Regions from separate parts of the Methylocystis echinoides genome, predicted to be linked through region 2. Evidence: predicted binding sites of a transcription regulator. Region 2 holds the regulator's gene; each other region holds the start of a gene.
What was found. Region 2 encodes PhoB, which activates phosphate uptake and scavenging genes when phosphate is short. Its sites were predicted from a motif close to TGTCATNNANCTGTCAT; they were not measured.

Region 1 (5,535 bases), 1.7 Mb from region 2:
GCGTCACGCCTATCCGGAATTCGGCGCGGCCTTCGATCGGGCTCTGACGGATATTGCCGTCGCGGCCCCGACGCTTGCGATCAGCCCGAAGGCGCAAAGCGCATTGGCGGCCGCGGCCCGCGGCTCGGAGGCGCAACGCAAGGGCTTCCTGTCGAGATTGCGCGACATCGTCCCCTGACGTTTTAGAGCGTGCCCGCATGTTCATCCATCCCTTGTCCGATTGTCAGTCCGTCTCGATCGGCCCCGGCAGCCGAATCTGGCAGTTCTGCGTCATCCTTCCGGGCGCGCGCATTGGGGCCGGCTGCAACGTCAACGCCCACTGCTTCGTCGAGAACGACGTGGTGATCGGCGACAATGTGACGGTAAAAAGCGGCGTCTATCTCTGGGACGGCGTGCGGCTCGAGGACAATGTCTTCGTCGGCCCGAACGTCACCTTCACCAATGACATGTTCCCGCGCTCCAAGGCCTATCCCGAGAAATTCGCCCGGACGATCGTCCGGCGCGGCGCCTCGATCGGCGCTGGCGCGACCATATTGCCGGGCGTGGAGATTGGCGAAGAGGCGATGGTCGGCGCCGGAACCGTCGTTTCCAGCAATGTGCCGCCGCGGGCGGTCGTCGTCGGCAATCCGATGCGCATTTTGCGTTACCTGGATTGACGCTTTAGCTCGGACGGCGCGGGGCGGGGCGCCTTTTGACTTCATCGGCGGTCGCCCCCTAGAGTCCGTGAGAGGCCGCCGATGTCCGGCTCCCTGCGGCAGGTCACGTTGGCGCCGTAAGGCGGGCGCATGATGCGCGAACGAAAATCCGGTTGAAAAATCTCCTCGGCTGATTACGAAGGAGGCGAGAGTTTTCGCCTTTGACGGGGCAATGACCGAAGCGGCGTCGGCCGCTCCTTCGGGGAAACAAGAGGTTGAAATGACGGCTCGCATCTATCGTCAGTCGCCGAGCGTGACCCAGTCCGGTCCGGGACCGGAGAAGCCCTGGCGTCTCGTGTTCGACCCCGAACTGCCGCGCTCCATCGAACCGCTGATGGGCTGGACCAGCTCGGGGGACATGAAACAGCAGATCCGCTTGCGTTTCGCCACCAAGGAGGAGGCGGTGGCCTACGCCGAGCGCGCGGGCCTTCCCTATCGGGTCGAGGAGCCCAAGCCCGACAACGCGTCCCGCCGCACCGCGTCTTACGCGGACAATTTCAAGACGACCCGCATCGGTTTGTGGACGCATTGAGAGACGCCCTCCTGGCCCCGTAGCTCAGCCGGATAGAGCAACCGCCTTCTAAGCGGTAGGTCGCAGGTTCGAATCCTGCCGGGGTCGCCAGCGTGATTCGCGCCGTCGCCGCCGCCGTGGGCGAGGGCGGAGAACAGGGACGGCGCGCCTATCCGCGAAGGATCGACGCCTGCGGTCCAGATTGGAAGGGAAGGGCGAGGATGCAGCTTCGTGTCGCGGTCTCCATCGTCGCCTTGGGGCTTGCGCTTGTCCTGGCTCCCGCGCCGGGCGAAGCGCAGGGACTGCTCGAATTCCTTTTCGGACCCGCTCCGACGCCGCAGCAGGCTGCGCCGGCGCCGGCGCCTCGCCGCGCCAGGGTGCAGGGGACGGTCGGCTTCGCCAAGCGGGAGGGGGCGCCGGCCGGCTCGGGCTTTGCATCCGATCCGAGGGCCGGCGGCTTTTGCGTGCGAACCTGCGACGGCTACTTTTTTCCGCTGATCAAATCGACCCGCGCGACGCGCCAGCAGTCGTGCGAACTCGCCTGTCCCTCGGCCGAGATGGACGTTTACGACGGCTCGACGATCGAGAGCGCGCGCAACCGCAAGGGACAGCGCTATTCGGCGATGCCGCGCGCCTTCGCCTTCCGCGACCGCGCGTCGGGCGCCTGCGCCTGCAACGACCCCAGAACCTCCGAGGCCTATTTCGAACGAACGGCGAAGGACGATCCGACTCTGCAGAACGGCGACATTCTCGTGGAGACGGACGGCGCCCTCGTCTACAGCGGCTCGAAACTCGTGCCGCTCAGCGCCGCCGCCATGTCGTCCAATGCGCGCGATCGGCTGCGCGCCATGCTCCGCCGCAACCCGGCGGCGACGCCCGCCCTCACTGGGACCATCGCGCCGGCGCCGCCCGCGCTCGAGGTCAGCAAGGACGATCCGACGGGGAGCACGGCCCCGCAGCAGGCGACGCCCTAAAATTCCGGCTTTACAGAGAGCCGGGGCGCGGCTATCCCGCCAGGGCCTTTCATGACAGTTTTGTGACGGGCGAATTCACGAGCCCCAGTCGGGCGGAGGGCGCAAATGCTGTCTTGGTTTCAGGCGCTGATGCCGCGCGAAGAAGGTTTCTTCGACCTCTTCGAACGACATGCGGAGACCCTCGTCGCGGGGGCCGGGGCGCTGCGCCAGTTGCTCGACGGCGGGAACGGCTATCTGGGCTGCTGCCAGGAAATCCGCCGGCAGGAACACGCCGCCGACGACATCACCCGCGAGGTGCTGCTCGCCGTCCGCCGCACCTTCATCACGCCTTTCGACCGCAGCGACATTCGCGACCTCATCGTGGCGATGGACGACACCATCGACCAGATGCACCAGACGGCGAAAGCCACGCAGCTCTACGAATTCCACGAATTCGACGCCTCGATGCGGCGCATCGGCGACATCATTGTCCAATCGGCCGAAATGACGCGGGACGCGCTGCCGCTGCTGCGCGCGATGCGTCAGAACGCCGCCAAGCTCAACGCCTTCAGCGAGGAGATCACCCGCATCGAGGACGAAGCCGACGCCCTGCACGACCAGGGGCTCAAGGAGCTGTTTCGCCTGCATCGCACGAGCGATCCCATGGCGTTTGTCGTCGGCTCGGAGATTTATGGCCACCTCGAAAAGGTGGTCGACGGGTTTGAGGATGTCGCCAATCGGGTGACCGGCATCGTCATCGAGCACAGCTGAGGAGACGAGGCGTGGCCGAGCTCCCGCTCTCCCTCTTCGCGCTCATCGGCGTCGCGCTGGCTTTCGACTTTCTCAACGGCTTGCACGACGCCGCCAATTCCATCGCCACCATCGTCTCGACGCGCGTGCTGCGGCCGCACTACGCCGTGTTCTGGGCGGCGTTTTTCAACTTCGTGGCGTTTCTGTTCTTCGGCCTCCATGTTGCGCAGACGGTCGGGGCCGGCATCATCTCGCCGCAGATCGTCGACGATAAGGTGATCTTCGGCGCGCTGATGGGAGCCATCTCCTGGAACCTCATCACCTGGGCCCTCGGCATCCCCTCGTCGAGCTCGCATGCGCTGGTCGGCGGCCTCGTCGGCGCGGGCGTCGCCAAGACCGGAACGAGCGCCATCGTCTGGAGCGGCCTCATCAAGACCGGCTCGGCCATTGTGCTTTCGCCGGCGCTCGGCTTCGTGCTGGCGCTGCTGCTGATCCTCGCCGTCTCGTGGATTTTCGTGCGCAGCTCGCCGCTTGCGGTGGATACGCTGTTTCGCTCCCTGCAATTTCTTTCTGCTTCGCTTTACTCGCTCGGGCACGGCGGCAATGATGCCCAGAAGACGATGGGCGTCATCGCCGTGCTGCTTTATTCGCACGGCGTCTATGGCGGCGAGTTCCATGTCCCGTTCTGGGTGGTCCTGACGTGCCAGGCGGCGATGGGGCTGGGCACGCTCTTCGGCGGCTGGCGGATCGTGCACACCATGGGCTCCAAGATCACCCGGCTGACTCCAATGCAAGGCTTCTGCGCCGAGACTGGCGGCGCGATCACCCTATTTCTCGCCACGGGTCTCGGCATTCCGGTGTCGACGACGCACACCATCACCGGCGCGATCGTCGGCGTCGGCGCGGCGCGGCGGGTCTCGGCGGTCAGGTGGAGCGTCGCCAAGGATATCGTCGTGGCCTGGATCGTAACCATGCCGATGTCGGCTTTCATCGCCGCGGCTTTCTACACCGGCGCGAGATTCTTTGGATGAAGCAGGCGAAGAAGGCGCCGAAAGCAAAGAAAAAGAGCGACCGGCCTTTAACGCCCCGTCTCCAATACGCAGCCCTGCCGTGGCGCGTGACGGAGGAGCATGGCGTCGAAATCCTCCTCGCCACCTCGCGCGACACGAAACGCTGGGTCATTCCCAAAGGCTGGCCGATGAAGGGCCGCAAGCCCCATATCGTCGCCGCCATCGAGGCGCAGCAGGAGGCGGGCCTTCACGGCAAGGTCGAGAAATCCAAGCTCGGCGAGTTCGAATATGAAAAGCGGATGAAAGGCGGCGGCTTCGTCGACTGCCGCGTCGAAGTCTACGCGCTGCGGGTGGAGGCCCAGCGCAAGAAATGGCCCGAAAAAGGCCAGCGGGTGACCTATTGGTTTCCCTATGCGGTCGCGGCCGAGCAGGTGGACGAACCAGACTTGCGCGACCTCATGCTGGCCTTCGGGAAGTCGGCGAAACGATAGCGGGGCGATTGACTCCCGCGCTTCACTCCGCAGGCCCCGACAGGCAGTCTCGCAGGCGCGCGAACCCTGCCTCCAGGTCTTCCTTGAGATCCGCGACATCCTCGAGGCCGATCGAGAAGCGCAGCGCCGGGCCTTCGGGCGCCCAGCGCGTCGCGGTCCGATACGGGGCGCAGTCGAAGGGGAGGACGAGGCTCTCGTAGCCGCCCCAGGAGAAGCCGATCCCGAACAGCTCGAGCGCGTCGACGAAGGCCTCGGCCGCCTGCTTTGGCGTCGGCTTCAAAATGATCGAAAAGACCCCCGAGGAGCCGGAAAAGTCCCGCTTCCACAGCGCGTGGCCGGGATGGCTCGGCAAGGCCGGATGCAGCACCCGCGCGACTTCCGGGCGCGCTTCGAGCCATTGCGCGACGTCGAAGGCGGCGCGCCCCTGTTCCTTGAGCCGCAGCGCCATGGTCCGCATGCCGCGCAAGGCGAGGGAGGCGTCGTCAGGGCTCGCGCCCATGGCGAAGAGATTGAACGTGTGACGCAGCCGCTTCGCCCATTTGGCGTTGGCGGAGACGAGGCCGAGAAGAATGTCTGAATGGCCGGAGAGATATTTGGTGCCGGCTTCAATCGCGAGGTCGCAGCCGCGCTCATGGGGCGGGAAGAGGAGAGGCGTCGCCCAGGTGTTGTCGATGATGACGCAGACGCCGCGCGCGCGCGCCGCCGCGGCGATGGCGGGGACGTCCTGAATCTCCATGCTTTGGGACCCCGGCGACTCCATGAGCACCGCCGTGGTCTCCTCCCGGATCAAGCCGGCGACGTCGGAGCCGATCGTCGGATCGTAATATTCCGTCGTCACGCCAAAGCGCGCGAGGAAGCCGTCGCAGAACGCGCGAGTCGGCGAATAGGCCGAATCGGTCACGAGCAGATGCGCGCCGGCCTTGGTCGCGGTGAGCAAAGCGAGCGCGATAGCGGCGAGCCCCGAAGGGACGAGCGCCGTATCGGCCGCTCCAGCGATCTCGCTCCACGCCTCTTCGAGCGCGCGGGTGGTGGGCGTGCCCTTGGTTCCGTACGTGTAAGGCTGGCGTAATCCTTCCAGATCCGCGACGGTCGGGAACAGCACCGTCGAGCCGCGGTAGACGGGCG
Region 2 (5,535 bases):
CTGGTGCCGGGATCGATGCGCGAGGCGGCCGCCGCGCTCGGCGCGCCACGCTCCCATGTCGTCGCGCATGTCGCCTATCGCGCCGCCAAGGCGGGCTTGGTGACGGGCGTGCTGCTCGCGGTGGCGCGCGTCTCCGGCGAAACCGCGCCGCTGCTCTTCACCGCGCTCAACAATCAGTTCTGGAGCAGCGATCTCCTGGCGCCGATGGCGAGCCTCCCGGTCGTCATCTTCCAGTTCGCTTTGTCGCCCTACAAAGACTGGCAGCAGCTCGCCTGGACCGGCGCGCTGCTGATCACCGCCGCCGTCCTCGCTCTCTCGATCACAGCCCGCGCGCTCAGCGCCGGTCGGAGAAAATCGTGATGAACGCCCCCGCACAGGTCAAAGAACACGCCGCCAAGATTTCGGTCCAGGGCCTGGATTTCTTTTACGGCGCGTCAAAGGCGCTGAAATCCATTTCGCTGCCGCTGCAGACGCATAAGGTCACGGCCTTCATCGGTCCCTCTGGCTGCGGAAAGTCGACGCTGCTGCGGGTCTTAAACCGCATGTACGACCTCTACCCCGGCCAACGCGCCGAGGGCGAGGTGCTGCTCGACGGCGAGAATATTCTCGATCCGGCGATCGACATCAATGCGCTGCGCGCGCGCGTCGGCATGATCTTCCAGAAGCCGACGCCCTTCCCGATGTCGATCTATGAGAACATCGCCTTCGGCGTTCGCCTTTACGAGAAATTGTCGCGCGCCGACATGGACCAGCGCGTCGAGGAAGCCTTGCGCGGCGCGGCGCTCTGGGACGAGGTGAAGGACAAGCTGCACACGAGCGGGCTCGGGCTTTCGGGCGGCCAGCAGCAGCGCCTGTGCATCGCGCGCAGCGTCGCCGTGCAGCCGGAGGTGATCCTCTTCGACGAGCCCTGCTCCGCCCTCGACCCGATCTCCACGGCCAAAGTGGAGGAGCTCATCGAGGAGCTCGCCAACGACTATACGATCGCCATCGTCACCCACAACATGCAGCAGGCCGTGCGCGTCTCCGACTATACGGCCTTCATGTATCTCGGCGAGCTCGTCGAATTCGGCGACACCGACGAGGTCTTCAACAAGCCGCGCGAAAAGCGCACCCAGGATTACATCACCGGCCGCTTCGGGTGAGGAAGGACATCGCATGAGCGAACATATCGTCAAGTCCTACGACCGCGATCTCGAGGCGCTGGGCCGCCGTATTTCCGAGATGGGCGGCGTCGCCGAGAAGATGCTGGCGGAGGCCATGGACGCTTTGTCGATGCTCGACGTCGACCTGGCCCAGCGCGTCGTCGCGAGCGACGCGCGCCTCGACATTCTCCAGCGCGAGATCGAAGAGAACGCCGTGCTGACGATCGCGCGGCGCCAGCCTCTGGCGGTCGATCTGCGCGAATGCATCGCCGCGATCCGCATTTCCGGCGACATCGAGCGGATCGGCGATCTCGCGAAGAACATCGCCAAGCGCACGCTGAAGATCGCCACCGAAGCGCGGCTGCCGCGCGCCATTGTCGGCTTGCGGTCGATGCACGAGGTCGCGGCGACGCAGCTCAAGGACGCGCTCGACGCCTATGCGCTGCGCGACGTGGAGCGCGCCCGCGCGGTGTGGGAGAACGACGCCGATCTCGACGCGCTGGAAGACAGCGTGTTCCGCGACCTCTTGACCTTCATGATGGAGGACCCGCGCAACATCTCCTTTTGCACGCATCTCCTCTTCTGCTCGAAGAACCTCGAACGCATCGGCGACCACACGACCAATATTTCGGAGACGGTCGTCTATCTCGCCACCGGCGAAAGCCTGCCGATGGAGCGGCCGAAATCCCGCATCGGCCTCCGCGGATCGGAACAAGACGTCGCGCAATGAACGAAACCATTATTCAAACCCTTCCCCGCGAAGGCCGGGCCGATCGCCCGCCGCGCATTCTCGTTGTCGAGGACGAGGTCCCGCTCGCCACGCTGCTCGTCTATAATCTCGAAGCTGAAGGCTATCAGGTCGAGCATGTCGACAATGGCGACGAGGCGGAACTGCGCATTGCGGAATCGCCGCCCGACCTTCTGCTGCTCGACTGGATGCTGCCCGGCGTCTCGGGTCTCGAAATCTGCCGGCGGCTGCGCGCCCGCGACGTCGCCCGCGACATGCCGATCATCATGCTGACCGCGCGCGGCGAAGAGGGCGAACGCGTGCGGGGCCTGTCGGTCGGCGCGGACGACTATGTCGTGAAGCCCTTCTCGACGCCCGAACTGATGGCCCGCGTGCGCGCGCTGTTGCGACGCGCCCGGCCGGAGCGCGTCGCCTCGCGGCTGACGGCGGGGGACATCGACCTCGACCGCGAAACGCGTCGGGTGCGCCGCTCGGGCCGCGAGATCCATCTCGGCCCGACCGAGTTCCGCCTGCTGGAATATCTGATGGAGAAGCCCGGCCGCGTGTTCACGCGGGCGCAGTTGCTCGACAGCGTCTGGGGCATGTCGGCTGAAATCGACGAGCGCACGGTCGACGTCCATGTCGGGCGCCTGCGCAAGGCGCTCATCCGCGGGCGGGAGAAGGATCCGATCCGCACCGTGCGCGGTTCGGGCTATTCCTTCGACGAGACCTTCGGCCGCGAGTGAAGGCCGGACCGCCGAACTCGGGAAGGATTACGCGAAGCGCGGGGCCTTGAGATCGCGGGCGCGGCGGCGATCCTGCGCCGGCTGATAGGCGACGCGCGCATGATGGGCGCAATAGGGGCCGGCGCCGATCGGCGACTTCGCCCCGCAGAAGCGGAAATCCGGCGTCGTCGGATCGCCCATCGGCCAGCGGCACATGGATTCGCGCAACTCCATCAGCGTGACGCGCTCCGACATGGGAATGACGACCTCCTCGGCCTCCGGCGCGACGCGGGCGACGACCATGGCCTGCGGCGCAAAGGCCAGGGCGACATTGCCATGGACCGCGTGGCCCCCGGCGCGCGGCGCGGCGACGACCGGGGCGGTCGCCGGCTGGCGGGCCGTCCCCTTCGCCGCGCGCGGGCGCTGCGCGGCCGCTGTCTTGGCGCGTTCGGCGAGGCCGAGGCGGTGAATCTTGCCAATGACCGCGTTGCGCGTGATGCCGGGGCCCAGCTCGGCGGCCACCTGGCTCGCGCTGAGGCCGTCGCTCCAAAGCTTGCGCAACAGATCGACTCTTTCCTCGGTCCAAGACATAATTTGACCTCCAAGCGGTCGATTCGAACGCGCCGCCGACGGAATCCACCATCCGTCGCTGCGCCGGGATCTCCGGCGGCGATGAGACGCGCATCGAGACTCGAGAAGCGCCCTGCGGCTTTGAAAAACGCGTCCGCAACGGCGAAAACTGACCATCCTTTTGAATCACGGGTCCGAGTCGCTGGCAAGCAGAAGGGGGCGTTCTCAACAGGCTTTCATGCGCTTTCGCGCGCCGGTGTGGCCCAGGCGACTCACTTGCGCGCTTTTTTCGAGGAAAATCGACTGTAAAGTCTCCGGCCCAGGCAAGGCCTCGCCCCTGCGGCAGGATTTGACCGAAGCCGCCCGCGCGCATAAAATCAAAGTCTCGGATTGCCGCCCTCAAAAAGGGCGGCGCTTTGTTTTTGGGGTCCGGCCGCGGGCCGCTCCCGAGGGCTTGGAGCTTGACGTTGACTTCTGCGCTCTATCCGACCTATGCGCGGGCCGATATCGCCTTCACGGGGGGCGAAGGCCCATGGCTCTTCGCTGAGAACGGCGACCGTTACCTGGATTTCGCTTCCGGCGTCGCGGTCCTGTCGCTCGGCCATGAGCATCCGCATCTGGTCGCGACGCTGAAGGCGGCGGCCGAGAAGCCCTGGCATGTCTCGAACCTCTACCGCATCCCGCAGGCCGAGCGGCTGGCGCAGCGCCTCGTCGACGCCACCTTCGCCGATGTGGTTTTCTTCGCCAATTCCGGCGCCGAAGCCGTGGAGTGCGCCATCAAGACGGCGCGAAAATATCACGCCGCCAATGGCGCGCCTGAGCGCTATCGGCTGATTACTTTCGAAGGGGCCTTTCACGGCCGGACGCTGGCGACCATCGCCGCCGGCGGCAATCCCAAATATCTCGAGGGTTTCGGCCCGCCGGTCGACGGCTTCGATCAAATTCCCTTCGCGGACTTCGACGCGCTCGAATCCGCGATTTCGGACGAAACCGCCGGCGTTTTGCTCGAACCCGTCCAGGGCGAGGGCGGGCTGCGGGTCTTTCCCGCCGAATTCCTGAAAAAACTGCGCGCCCTCTGCGACGCGCGCGGCCTGCTGCTGGTTCTCGACGAGGTGCAGTGCGGCGTCGGCCGCACCGGCAAATTCCTCGCCTGCGAACACGCCGGCGTAGCGCCGGACATCGTGGCGCTCGCCAAGGGCCTCGGCGGCGGCTTTCCGATCGGCGCCTGTCTCGCGACGCGCGAAGCCGCCAAGGGCATGACGCTCGGCGCGCACGGCTCGACCTTCGGCGGCAATCCGCTGGCGGCCGCCGTCGGCGGCGCGGTTCTCGACGTGGTGCTGGCCGAAGGCTTTCTGCCGCGCGTCGCGCGCCTCGGCGCGCTCCTGCGCCAGCGGCTCGCCGAGCTCAACGACCGCTATCCGGCGATCATCGAGACGGTGCGCGGCGAGGGGCTGATGTTCGGCGTGAAGACGCGCGGGCCCAATGGCGATTTCGCCGCCGCCGCGCGGGCCGAAGGGCTGCTGACCGTTCTTGCCGGCGACAATGTCGTGCGGCTGTTGCCGCCGCTCATCATCGACGAGACGCATATCGTCGAGGCCGCGGCGCGCCTCGAGCGCGCCTGCGTGCGTCTGGCGACGCCGGCCAAGCAGTTGGGAGCGGCGTGATGACCGCGCACACGCTGACGCGGCCGCGTCATTTTCTCGATATTTGCGATTTCACCCGCGACGATCTGCGCCATATCCTCGATCTCGCCAAGTCGCTGAAGGCGAAGCGCGTCAAGGGCGCGCCGCCGGCGGAGCGCCCGCTCGCCGGCAAATATCTGGCGATGATCTTCGACAAGCCGTCGACGCGCACGCGCGTCTCCTTCGACATCGCCATGCGCGATCTCGGCGGCGAGTCGATCATGCTGACGGGCGGCGAGATGCAGCTCGGCCGCGGCGAGAGCATCGCCGACACGGCGCGCGTGCTGTCGCGTTTCGCCGACGCCGTCATGATCCGCATCCTGTCGCATGAGGATCTGACCGAGCTCGCGCGCCACGCCGCCATTCCGGTCATCAACGGCCTGACCAAGCGCTCCCACCCCTGCCAGATCATGGCGGACCTGCTCACCTTCGAGGAGCATCTGGGACCGATCGACGGCCGCACCGTGGCCTGGGTCGGCGACTCCAACAATGTGCTGGCGAGCTGGGTGCACGCGGCCGCCCGTTTCGGATTCACGATCAATGTGGCGACGCCGGCGGAATTCACGCCCCCGCAAAGCCTCGTCGACTGGGCGAAGGCCGAAGGCGCGGCGTTGAACGTGATGCGCGACCCGCGCGCCGCCGTCGACGGCGCGCAGGCGGTGATCACCGATTGCTGGGTCTCCATGGGC
Region 3 (5,535 bases), 610 kb from region 2:
AGGCGGAATGGACGGAGGCGCGCGTCGCCCAGGTCAATCTCGAATATGAGCGAGACCGTTTGACCTACACGCTTGCTGCGACGCTCGGTCGTCTCGATACAGGAGAGAGGCCGCCGCCGTAAGGGGGCGGCAGGACGCCCCAGCGTCGCGCGACCTTTACGTTATCGCATTGGGAAGCCGGCAGATCGCTACCCCGCAGGGCTCCAGAACGACGTCTCCCAAAAGGAGGTCCCGACCTTGCAACAGTGACCCGATATCCACCGCTTCGGGTCCATAATTGAAGATGTGGCGCAAGGGTCCGTTATCCCGGACGCGAATATCGGGATGCGAAAGCGCCCCGTCCACCGACGCGCAGTCGAGACAGCGCCGCAAGACCTCATCGAGCAAAGCCGCGTCCGGCCAGCCCGCGAGATAAAAACGGTTTCCGCGTCTCGCCAGAACCGCTCGTCCATCGACCCCGCGCAGCTCAACGCTGGCCTCGTTCCCGAGGACGAGCGCCTCCGACCAGCGGATGAGCGCGCCCGCCCCGTTCTCGACGGCGACAAACGCGCCGGGACGCAAGCTTTCCACGCGCTCGACCGTGACGTCGACAAGTTGTCCAAACGCTCCTGGCGGAAGGTTCCCGGGGATCTGGAAATCGACCGTCTTGGAGCCCGACCGCGGACCGACAAGACAGACGGCGTCAGATCGCTGCAAGGCGCGCACAAGCGCGTCGTCTGCACAAAAAAGCCCCGGGGCCAACACGAATTTGCGATCTGCGACCGCGTCCGCGCAAGGCGGAACCACGTCGAGGGAAAGCCCGGCCCTCCGCAGCCCGCGGTAAAAGGCGAACACCAGCTCCGAGTAAGAAAAGTCCTGCCCTTGCGGCTCGATATCCCAGGCCCAGGCGCTCTCGTAATCGAATATGAGGGCGACATCCGCGCGGGGCGTTTGCAGGATCAATCCTAACTTTCGGATCTCTTCCGCGACGCGTTTGACTTCTGCGAAGGCCGGCGCCGGGGCGCTGTTCGGCAACAATAGCCCCTCGTGCATTTGTTCCTGGGCGAAAGGCGCCTGCCGCCAACGGAAATAGCTGACCACCTCCGCGCCCGCCGCAAAGGCCTCGTGTGACCAGAGCCGGACCGCGCCTTCCGCCGGCGCGGGATTCCACGGAGCCCAGTTCACAGCGCCCGGCTGCTGTTCCATGACCCAAAAGCGGCCGCATCCACAACCACGATAGAGATCATGATGGAACGCCTGGTAATCCGGATCGCCGACGCGCATGTAGCGCAGCTTGAAATCCTCATCGTTGAGGCTGCGTTCCAGGAAGCCGAGAGGATAACTGTCCCAGGCCGCCGCATCGAGATCTCGGGCGACCTTGTAGTGATCGAAGGCGGTGAAGGAGCCCATGAAATTATGTAAAACCAGACGTCCCGGCGAATATTTTCGAACGATCTCGACTTGCCGTTTGTTGAACGCCGCCACCTGATCCGACGAGAAGCGTTGGAAATCCATGCGATGCGCCGGGTTCGCGTCGGTCACCGTCAGATTCGGCAGGTCGACGTCATCGAAGCTCGAGAGCTCCATCGACCAGAACACATTTCCCCACGCCTGATTGAGCGCCTCGATCGTTTGGTGCTTGCGTCGACACCACTTACGGAAGGCGGCGCGCGCCGCCGCCGAATAGCTTTCGACGGTATCGTGGCAGCCGAACTCATTGTCGATCTGCCAGGCGACGATCGCCGAATGTCGGCCGAATTTTTCGCCAAGAGCGGTCACGATGCGGGCGCATGATTCCAAATAGCCCGCGTGACTGAAACAATAATGGCGTCGCGAACCGAATTTTCGCGGTCTACCGTCGCGATCGACGGCGAGCATGTCCGGCATTTTCTCGACGAGCCATCGAGGCGGGGTCGCCGTGGGCGTGCCCAACGCCACTTTCAGGCCCGCTTCTTCAAGAACTTCGATGGCGCGTTCCAGCCAGCCGAAGTCATAGGCTCCTTCGCTCGGCTCGAGACGCGTCCAGGCGAACTCGCCGATCCTCACGATATCGATCCCAAGATCCTTCATCCTGCGCGCATCGGCGCGCCAATAGGTTTCAGGCCAGTGCTCAGGATAATAACAGACGCCGAGTCGGGGATGTGTCATATTGCCTAGTCAAGCGAGCTGCGTGCGGGCGTCGAGTCCTGGTTGAAAAGCATTCATTGGTCGACGCCGCCGTTTCGGGCGCGGCAACTAGATGCGCCTCATGAAATGTCGATGACACCGCGCGCCAGCGGGACGAAGAGAGACCGGGCTCGAGCGATCAACCTTCTGCAACCGGTAACGAAACCGTCGTACAAATGCAATTGATGGCTCCTGTGACGAAAGAACAAGATCGAGCTCGATGACGCCCTTATGCGATGAGTCCGCGGCGGATCTGCGCCGGCTGCGAGATGAGGTGGCGGCTTTGCGCCAGGACGTCGCGCGCGGAGCGACGACGCGGTTGGCGCAATGGAGCCAAACCGCGTCGCCATGCGACCGGCTGGAGAATTTGGCGCATTATCTCGCCTTGCGCAGCCATGATCTCGGCGAGCTGCAGGTGCGGCTCTCTGCCTATGGCCTTTCATCGCTCGGCCGCAGCGAAGCGGATGTGTTGCTCGCCCTGGATGCGTTGCTGACGACATTGCGGCGCCTCAGCGGCGAGGACGGCGCCTACCCCCCGGCCGCCGCGCGGCGCATGGGCGAAGACGCGCTCAGCCGCGCTTGCGCGGCGGTCTTTGGAGAGGCGGGCGATCGGCGCCGCACGCGCATCATGGCCACCTTGCCGCGCGAGGCCGCGAAGGATCGCCATCTCGTTGAAAGTCTGCTGCAAGCGGGGATGGATTGCGCCAGAATCAACTGCGCCCACGACGATGAGCCGGCATGGGAGCGGATGATCGAAAATGTGCGCACAGCCTCACAACGTCTTGCCCGCCCCTGCCGGATTTTGATGGACATTGCTGGGCCGAAGCTGCGGGTCGCGCAGGTGCGGGCGCCCGAAAAATACCGCTTGCGCCCGGGCGAGCGGCTCCGCCTGGTCCGACGCATCGAAAGCGGCCGCGGCCCTGTTTCATTCTCCATCAACATGCCGGAAGTCATTTCGCAGCTCAGGCCCGGCTCGGAAATCGCGTTCGACGACGGAAAGGCGGTCGGCCAGGTCATTGCCGTCGAGGGCGCCGATGGCGTCGAACTCGAGATTGTCGCCGCCAGGGCGAAAGGTCTCAGACTGAAACAGGACAAGGGAGTAAACTTCCCCGCCACCGATTTGAACCTTGGGCCGCTGACGGCGAAGGACGTCGCCGATCTGCCATTCGTGGCGCGTCATGCAGATCTCGTCGGCTTGTCTTTTGTTCAGCGGCCGGAAGAAGTGAAGCTGTTCCAGATGCAGCTTGCTGCGCGCCGTGGCGAAGAACCGCCGCAAGCGCTCGTGCTGAAGATCGAGACGCCGCTTGCTGTGCGCAATCTTCCACAGCTCATCGCCCAAGCCGCGGCGACCCACCCGACCGCCGTGATGATCGCGCGGGGGGATCTGGCCGTTGAAGTCGGCTTCGCGCGTCTTTCCGAGATGCAGGAAGAGATCGTCTGGCTGTGCGAAGCGGCGCACGTTCCCGTAATTTGGGCCACTCAGGTTCTCGATCAGCTGGTGCACGAAGGCGTGACGAGCCGCGCCGAGACAACCGACGCCGCCATGTCGCAGCAGGCCGATTGCGTCATGCTCAACAAGGGCGACTACCTGCCCGAGGGCGTCCGCTTTCTTCGCGGGATCCTCGACCGCATGGAACGCCATCATACGAAGAAGTTTCCTTGGCTCGCGAGGCTCCGCGCCTGGTCCTGAAGGCGCGTCGCTCGATTCGCGCCTCGCCTCCGCAGAAGAGAGCGGCGTCATCAAACTGTCATCCTGACCATTTTCAGTAGACCGGTCTATGCCTCGCAGGCCTGCAGAGAGAGACGGCGCAACGCCGTGATCGATTTTCGGGATCGACGGCTTTGAGGCCTTGTCCGCCTTTTGAGGCCCTTTGAACGCGCCATATCCCCTGCCTCTGGTCTCCGGCGCTCCGGAGAAGCTCTTTTTGCGTGGCTTGGGTTCCTGTGGAATTAAAGCCCAATGAAAGATACGACAGCTATCCTTCCGGATTCACTCATCCCCGGCGCCTTGTGGATGATGCGCTTCGACGAGCAAGGCTTCCTGATTCGCCGGGCGGAAGAGCCGGCGGCGTTTCACGTCCCGACTGAAGGTTTCGTCTGGCTGCATATGGACCTCGCGGATGTCCGCGCGAGGCCCTGCATCAACCAGATTGCGTCGCTATCGGATAACGCTCGTGCGGCGCTTTGCGCAGCGGTCGACCACCAATATCTCGAATACGCGGACGGCTTGGCCAGTGGGGCTTTGCTCGATCATGAGCGCACGCTGGCCGGACCCGCTTCTCGCACGGATTTTCTTCGCTTCGCGTTCGGCGAAAGATTGATCGTCACCGCCCGCCGTCGACCGATGAACTGCGTCGAGCACACCCGCATCGCCGCTCAACGCGGCGCGCGGGTTGAGACGCCGCTCGCGCTGTTCGAATTGATGACCGGCGCAGTCATGTCCGAACTTGGTCGCATGATTAAAGAGATCGATCTGAATTTCGACCGCATCGAAGATCATCTGATTGATGGACGGGGCCGCGAGGCCCGTTCCTCGCTGGGGTCGGTACGGCGCGACGCGGTGCGGATTTCCCGCCAGATCGGCGGCCTGGCGTCGACCCTGGCGCGGCTGGAGGACATTGAAGACGATCTGAATGATACGCGGGACGATGCGTTGCGGGAGGCCGCGGCGCGGCTCGTCCAGCATACGGAATCGCTCGTCAGGGAGGTCTCCAACGTGCAAGAACGCGCGCGACTTCTGCAGGACGAGCTGAACGCCATTCTCAACCTCGAGACCAACGACAGGCTCTTCGTTCTGACCCTCGTCACAACGCTGCTCCTGCCCGCCACATTCGTCACGGGCTATTTTGGGATGAACACGAAGAACCTGCTGTTTTCGGAAAATGAGAATGCAAGTCTCTATGCGACGCTCATGTGCCTTGCCGCCTCCGCGATCGTTCTCTTTTTTATGAGACGCTCCGGTCTCACGCAGCGACCCGGTTCGGAAGCGGAGAGGCAGCGCAGTTCGACGGAAACGACCCCATCGGAGCGTAGTTTCTAAAGCGTCGCGACGCGCCTTGCCAGCGGCGTCCCTGTCGAAGAGAAAGTTCGTCACAAAAGCTTCGCCCGGAGATGCTTTCTCTGGCGCGTGCCGTGAGGGAACACCGGGATGTGGATGTTGGACGCTCGCCTTGGCCAAAGCATAGCAAGCCTGACCGGATTTCAAACGCCAGAGCCCACCAAGCAAGCGCTCGAAGACAGTCTCGGTCGACTCGGGTCTTTGGAAGTTCGGCTGGCCCGCGGAAAGAAGGAAATCCGCAAGGCTCAGCGTCTGCGCTTTGAAGTGTTTTACAAGGAAGGCGGCGCGATCCCCGACGCAAGAACCGCTTTTACGCGACGAGACGCGGATCG

Region 1: RVU70_RS17010 (DUF47 domain-containing protein) is a predicted target of PhoB. The motif match lies at 2,232-2,248, and genes of this name have one in related genera.
Region 3: RVU70_RS09820 (pyruvate kinase) is a predicted target of PhoB. The motif match lies at 2,228-2,244, and genes of this name have one in related genera.

What each region holds. Positions count from the first base shown of each region.
Region 1 covers NZ_CP156084.1:3,468,899-3,474,433, reverse strand. Annotated here, with positions in the region: gene RVU70_RS17035 (glycosyltransferase family A protein) at 1-178, shown strand, start outside; gene RVU70_RS17030 (acyltransferase) at 198-656, shown strand; gene RVU70_RS17025 (ETC complex I subunit) at 916-1,227, shown strand; tRNA gene RVU70_RS17020 (tRNA-Arg) at 1,241-1,317, shown strand; gene RVU70_RS17015 (DUF2865 domain-containing protein) at 1,428-2,180, shown strand; gene RVU70_RS17010 (DUF47 domain-containing protein) at 2,286-2,930, shown strand; gene RVU70_RS17005 (inorganic phosphate transporter) at 2,942-3,940, shown strand; gene RVU70_RS17000 (NUDIX hydrolase) at 3,937-4,410, shown strand; gene metC (cystathionine beta-lyase) at 4,433-5,535, opposite strand, start outside.
Region 2 covers NZ_CP156084.1:1,400,057-1,405,591, forward strand. Annotated here, with positions in the region: gene pstA (phosphate ABC transporter permease PstA) at 1-360, shown strand, start outside; gene pstB (phosphate ABC transporter ATP-binding protein PstB) at 360-1,142, shown strand; gene phoU (phosphate signaling complex protein PhoU) at 1,156-1,872, shown strand; gene phoB (phosphate regulon transcriptional regulator PhoB) at 1,869-2,615, shown strand; gene RVU70_RS06810 (GcrA family cell cycle regulator) at 2,643-3,185, opposite strand; gene RVU70_RS06815 (aspartate aminotransferase family protein) at 3,632-4,828, shown strand; gene argF (ornithine carbamoyltransferase) at 4,828-5,535, shown strand, end outside.
Region 3 covers NZ_CP156084.1:2,006,846-2,012,380, reverse strand. Annotated here, with positions in the region: gene RVU70_RS09830 (TolC family protein) at 1-122, shown strand, start outside; gene RVU70_RS09825 (beta-galactosidase) at 157-2,127, opposite strand; gene RVU70_RS09820 (pyruvate kinase) at 2,366-3,835, shown strand; gene RVU70_RS09815 (CorA family divalent cation transporter) at 4,106-5,185, shown strand; gene RVU70_RS09810 (GNAT family N-acyltransferase) at 5,294-5,535, shown strand, end outside.